One region of the Paenibacillus sp. BIC5C1 genome, then DNA from elsewhere that is predicted to be linked to it. Evidence: riboswitches for the same ligand, from Rfam matches in the RefSeq annotation. Region 1 holds a riboswitch; the other holds the start of a gene.

Region 1 (3,387 bases):
AACCGATCGCTCCCGCGCAGAACAGACCGTTCACCAGGTGCTCGTCACTCCAGCCAAAACGCTCCTGGGAGCTGATAAATACACCCGGAATGATGCCGCAGGAACCGGCTGTCGGTGTCGCAACGATCCGACCCATGGAGGCATTCACTTCCGATACACAAAGGGCATACGCCATGGCCAGTGCAGAGGCATCTCCAGAACAAGTCTCACCTTTACGAATGTACTCAGCCATTTTTTTGCCATCTCCACCAGTCAAGCCGCTGCGTGATGTCGTATCTTCTGTCAGCCCTTTGTGTACAGCTTCCTTCATCACCTGGTAGTAATCCGACATCTGCCGCACAACATCCGCTTCCGGGATATTCGTCTCCTGAACCTGCTCTTCGATCATCAGCTGGGCAATGGTCTTGGACTCTGCTGTACAGATGGTATTTAGTTCATGTAGATGTTTAAACCGCATCAGGCTCGACCCCTCTCTTCAAATCAATCACGCGAATGTCCAGCATATGATCCAGCGACCGTAGGCGGTTCAACATCTCAGGATTCGGCACACCATCCATCTCCATCGCTGTCAGTGCTTCACCATCCCGGGCTTTCCGATCCACTTGCATGTACCCGATGTTCACCCCGGACGAACTGATGGTGGAGGTTACCGAAGCGAGAACCCCTGCTTTGTCCGAATGTCGCAGTACAAGTGTGGGGAACTCTCCGCTGATCTGTACACGAAAATCATTCAATGCATGCACGGAAACACTGCCCCCGCCGATGGAAGCACCAATTAATGAGCATTCACGGTCTCCGTGCCACAGCTCAATCTTAACCGTATTGGGATGAGGAGCAGGCAGGCCGCTTGTGAAAAACTCTACTTCCATACCCGCTTCCTCTGCATATTGTTCTGCATCCGGTATACGTGGATCATCAGTCACATAATCAAGCAGGCCACCAATCAACGCAAGATCCGTACCATGCCCCTGATACGTATCAGCAAACGAGCCGTATAGAGTTAATCGGGCGCGTTCAGGCGTGCATCCCAGCCACTGACGGGCAATTCGCCCCAATCTTGCCGCTCCAGCCGTATGTGAACTTGATGGACCTGTCATGGACGGACCAATAATTGAAAAAACGTCTTTAAAACGCATCGCAAACCCTCCATTTATAATCGTCATTTTCATCCAGACGTACACCCATAATGTTCCTTTATTACTGAATGATGACATGAGAAAAGGACAGAAGAAGGCTCTAGGCCCTCTCTCTGTCCTCGATACCTGAGAGTTTCATGATAAGCAGCGCGGCGGATCGATGCATTCCTGTATTCACAGGTGATGTCACCCTGCACACTGTGCTGCTTGACCATATACCCCTTGGGTGGCGCAGTTCGCGCACTCTCCAGAGTTGCGTCCAACGATGGTACATTTACCTGAGAGATTAACCGCTGCGCCGGGTGCGTAGCAGCTTGCTCCTTCGGTGCCCGACAGCTGCCATTTTACTCGACAAGCTCAGGTCTCTCCCGCTCGCTATCATTCGCTGTATGGAACCATTCTGATCTTGTACCAGAACGATAATTGAAGTTTTTAATACTTTCTCATTAAGATTAATCGACCGGAAGATCAGTGTCAACAAACTTAACGATTTCTTTGCGAATATTTGCTTATTCCCATTTTATACACAAGATAAACGAATAAACTGTAAACTTTCATCACATGAATGTGTTAATGCGTTTCATCTCGAAAGCGTATACATTTTTCATTTTCTATTAGCCAATATCTGTGTTTAATACTATTTATGTTATGTTCCAGTGAACGGTTCGGGTATTCAGGCAACCTTTATTCTGTACTAGAATTGCCGTATTTCTGCCTGTCACCCCACCATCGCCTTGGGCTTCGCCGGTTCATCGTAATACCTGCTTCGGGAAGGAAACATGCTCGTCACCCACAATCCCAACGCAGCTAACAGCATGACCCCAGAAACAACTGTATATACCATACGAAGCGACAACTGCTCTGCTATTACCCCTGCAATCAAAATGGAAGCTACTTGCAACACACTTAACACAAGTCCAAGTACACTACTCATTCGCCCCATCAGATCGACAGGGATATTATTTTGATAAAAGGTAACCAGGCCCGTATTCGCCAGTGCGGAGCACAGACCGAGCAGAATAAAGGCAACCGCCGCCAGCTCAAACGAGAATGAACGGGCGAACAGAAAATAACCCAGCGCGACCAGAAGTACACCGCCACCCATCATGTGACGGATCGGCAAATGTTTGGCGAACATCCAAACCAGCATGGAACCTGCCAAATAACCGATTCCGGTGATACTCATTAATGCTCCGTACTGTGATTCAGGCAGGTTCATCACCTGACGGATAAACACCACTTCCTGAGCATCCAGCGACATGCCGACCACCAGAATAATCTGGAACAGGGCATATATACCGACCACGTAGCCCGACTTTCGGCTGAAGCTCAGTACAGCTCTCCAATCCTGGGCAATCATCCGAGGTGTCAGTCTGCTTCCCGTCCCTATATTCTGTTCTCCAATGCCCAGTTTGGGAAGAAACATTAGAATCAACGCAGAAGCAGCAAAGGAAATCGCATTGGCATAAATGGCTGCCGCCGGAGATAGATAAATCAGCATCACTCCTGCAACTGCTGGGCCGGTAATAAATGCCCCTGAGCTGATCAGGGCTTGTAGGGAATTGAAGCGCTTGCGCCGTTCAGCAGGTACCAACCGGGTAATGTATACCTGAGAGGAAGGGACAAATATAGATGAAGACATGCTGATCAAAAACATCACTGCATACATCATCCATAGGCTGGACATCAGTGGGAGCGCCGCCACCAACAATGCCCGTAGCATATCAGCACCAATCATCAGCTGTCGCTGATCATAACGATCAATCAGGCTGCCTGACCAAAACTTAGTGCACACCGAAGCAATCGGCGAGATAATCCACAACCCTGCGACTGCCGCTGGAGACTGTGTCATATTCAATACCATCAGGTTAATCGCCACAATATATATGAAATCACCCAGATTGGATATGCCCACTCCGCTAAGTAGCAATCCGGCATGCTTCCAGCCACCAGACTGCCCCTTCGATGCAACTCTCTTTGCACGAATGTTCTTCATAGCGCTACCCACCCACTAGAAATCACAAATTATAACTCATAGAAAATACTCTCATTCTGTACATATGGTTTGCAAAATTTGCTGCATATAAGAGGCATTCGCTCTTTCATCCATTCGTACCTGGATTCATTCTCCATCTGGAATGCAAAATAGCCGAACGTAAAGATCAGCATGAATCCTTCCATTAAACGAATATCACGCTTCGTTAGTGGTCCTGTCTTCTCACTATAACCCGATAAGAAGACATCCCGTTCC
Region 2 (3,387 bases), 2.0 Mb from region 1:
GCTTCCAGCAGACCCAGCGATAGCGGGTTGGCGCTGACCACGAGCAGGCTTTTGTGCGCATGCGCAAGGTCTGCGGCCTGTTTTACATTTTCCACGGCGCCGAAGAAGTTCGGGCTCTGGATCATGACGGCTGCAGTGTCATCGGACACAGCGGCTTGCAGGGCATCCCAGTCTGTTACTCCATTTTGATATCCAATCTCAACAATCTCCAGATTGAGGCCGTGAGCATAAGCTTGCAATACCTGACGGGATTCAGGGTGCACGGTACGTGACACAATCAGTTGTTTGCGGCGGGTAGCCGCTGCGGCCAAATTACCTGCTTCCGCAAATGCAGTTGCACCATCGTACATGCTGGCATTGGCTACAGCCATGCCTGTCAACTCACAGATGTAGGATTGAAACTCGAAAATCGCCTGCAATTCTCCTTGGCTGATCTCGGGTTGATAAGGTGTATAGGCTGTATAGAACTCGGAACGGGAGATGACATGATTAATGACGGAAGGAACGTGGTGATCATAAATGCCCGCACCCAGGAAACTGGCGTGTGTCTCGAAGTTGGCATTCGCTGCCGCTTGTTTCGACATGTGACGTGTCAGTGCATATTCATCGAGTTTGGAGGAAACAGGCAGTTCACCCTGATAGCGAATCTCCTGTGGAATGTCATGGAACAGATCCTCAATTGTTTCCACGCCGATGGTTGCCAACATGGCACTCTGATCCTGCTCGGTCATGGGGATGTAGCGATGCTTGCTCATGCTTGATCAGCTCCTTGAGTAGGTGTCTTTGGCGCACGTGTCCGTTTATGAAAAGGGGTCTTTACGACCTCGGCTTTTAGTTTCTTGCCACGAATCTCAATCTCCAGCGGGGTACCCAGTGCAGCATATTTGCTGTCGATCAAGGCCAGCCCCAGATTGCGTTTCAATGTAGGCGATTGGGTGCCTGTGGTCACTTCACCAATCTGCACGCCTTCGGCGTAAATCGGATAATGGGGGCGGGGAATGCCGCGCTCCAGTACTTCAATGCCGACCAGCTTACGGGCAGGCCCATCATTTTTTTGCTGCAACAAGGCTTCATGTCCGATAAACGGTCCTGCATTTAACTTCACAAACATGCCAACGCCAGCCTCCAGCGGCGAGATGGTTGCAGATAATTCCTGTCCATACAGGGGCAGCTTGGCTTCGAAGCGCAGCGTATCCCGGGCACCCAGTCCTGTCGGAACGAGTCCGTGACCTTCTCCCGCTTGCATTAATCCGTTCCATACTGCAGCAGCCTGATCCGCAGGAACGTAGAGCTCAAAGCCGTCTTCACCCGTATATCCGGTGCGGGATAACAGCAATGTAACGCCGCATACCTTCGCATTTGCCACAAAGCGGAAAGGCTCAATCGATGACACATCGGTGTCTGTCACCGTTCGGAGAATATCCACTGCCAGCGGACCTTGCAGAGCAAGCAGCGCCGTTTGATCCGAATCATTGGTCATCGTTACGCCTGGCGTCATGTGCTGTTGCAGCCATGCCCAGTCCTTGTCGATGTTGGAGGCGTTAACCACCAGCATATAATGCTGGTCTTTCAGTTTATAGATCAGCAGATCATCGACCACACCACCATCCGGATAACACATTAACGTGTATTGGGCCTGACCGGGAACGAGTGTTGTTACATCATTGGTGGTCATGTGCTGTAAAAAAGCTTCTGCGTGTTCACCTTGGACGGTGAATTCGCCCATGTGGGATACATCAAATAATCCGGCACGTTCTCGCACCGCTTCATGCTCTTTCTGAATTCCACTGAATTGTACCGGGAGCTCCCAGCCACCAAAATCAATACATCGTACCCCTTCATATTGCTGATAGAGTGGAAAGAGTGGGGTTCTAAGCAAATCGGACATCCAATCACCTCGTCATGGGCCGTCAATGGGCCGAGTGTATAACCATGGATCAATGAAACTGGCATCATATTTTATTATAAAAGTAAGGTAAGGACGCTATAGGCAGCGCCGCTCTATAACCTGTTTTCGTTTTTTGGGAAAAAGGAAAAGGACAGGCCAAAGAATCGGCATGCCAGAAGCACGCTGTATTCTTAGGCTCTGTCCTTGGTACCTGAGAGTTACCCCGCCGCATGATGCAGCAGGTTTCCCCTTGGGTGATCATAACGCCCACACACGGCGATTAGATGCTCTCCAGAGTTGCGTCCCGTAAAAGTCCTTTTGCCTGAGAGATTCACCTCCGCTTGTCGGTGGTTTACTCCTTCGGCGTTACCGCATGTACACCCTGATTCGGTGTCAAGGGTAATCTCTCCCTTTACATTCATCCGCGGGTATTGCATAGACCAATTAAACACATTTACTACTCTCATTAAAGCCTGAATCGTCTAGTGATGTCAAGAACGATATCATAGAAATCAATAAAAAATCCGAATGATATTTTTGGTTCGCTTCATAACGTTCGTCTATTTATAAAGAGTGCGCTTACTTTTCTAATATTCACCATTATATGTAGAGAGGGTCCATTTGAGTTACAGGCATATAAGGAAGAAAAATAAATAAATTGTGAGGTATCTTGACATTTGGATTGAAAATATCATACGCTATGTTCTGGGAAAAAGGTTAAGGTCAAAGAAACGCATGCACTCATTAATGAAAAGCGAGGCGGATATCGATGAGCGAATTGAAAAGTGATTTCCTGTACAGTGAAGAGCACGAATGGGTGCAAACCGTAGGGGAGGATACCGTACGTATTGGTATTACCGAGTTCGCGCAGCATCAGCTGGGTGACATTGTGTTTGTGGAATTGCCTGACCTTGAATCGGATGTAAAAGCGGAAGAGGGCATTGGAACGATTGAATCCGTCAAAACCGTTTCGGATTTGTTTTCTCCTGTCAGTGGAACGATTATTGCTGTGAATGACGCATTGCAGGATTCACCGGAGCTGGTTAACAACTCTCCATATGAGGAAGGCTGGATGATCGAGATTCGTGTTGAGGGCGACTTGACAGCAGCACTTTCCACATTGATGAACGCGGATGCGTATCGTAAACATACGGAATAATATTAAAGCTGCAAATTTCGGCTAGATACGAAGTTTCAGCTTAATGTAAACGTCCGTTTTACTTGATAAAAATGAATTAATTGATTATAGACCCGAATGGTGATAGTACTCATTCGGAGATACTTAGGCGCAATTGCCTCATCTGAATCAGGATGAGGCAATTGCGCTTTTTTTTCGTTGTTACTCGCCGAATTAGATGAAATAAATATCAATCTAACATGTTAATCATCATTTCTAAATGAGGTAGAACCGGCTTGACAAAATAGAATAAATTTACATTTGCATTTGTCATTAAAATGGGGCAATTCGTGGGTATGATACATGAAAGGGAATAACAGGT

The links. A riboswitch is a leader RNA that binds a small molecule or an ion and turns the genes downstream of it on or off. The one in region 1 is predicted to bind glycine.
Region 2: another riboswitch for glycine. It lies ahead of gcvT (glycine cleavage system aminomethyltransferase GcvT); the one in region 1 lies ahead of sdaAB (L-serine ammonia-lyase, iron-sulfur-dependent subunit beta).

Annotation. Positions count from the first base shown of each region.
Region 1 covers NZ_CP135922.1:508,588-511,974, reverse strand. Annotated here, with positions in the region: gene sdaAA (L-serine ammonia-lyase, iron-sulfur-dependent, subunit alpha) at 1-457, opposite strand, end outside; gene sdaAB (L-serine ammonia-lyase, iron-sulfur-dependent subunit beta) at 447-1,136, opposite strand; glycine riboswitch at 1,248-1,389, opposite strand; glycine riboswitch at 1,394-1,517, opposite strand; gene RS891_RS02455 (MFS transporter) at 1,855-3,132, opposite strand; gene RS891_RS02450 (phosphotransferase enzyme family protein) at 3,162-3,387, opposite strand, start outside.
Region 2 covers NZ_CP135922.1:5,547,580-5,550,966, reverse strand. Annotated here, with positions in the region: gene gcvPA (aminomethyl-transferring glycine dehydrogenase subunit GcvPA) at 1-755, opposite strand, end outside; gene gcvT (glycine cleavage system aminomethyltransferase GcvT) at 752-1,888, opposite strand; glycine riboswitch at 2,085-2,185, opposite strand; glycine riboswitch at 2,189-2,310, opposite strand; gene gcvH (glycine cleavage system protein GcvH) at 2,658-3,047, shown strand.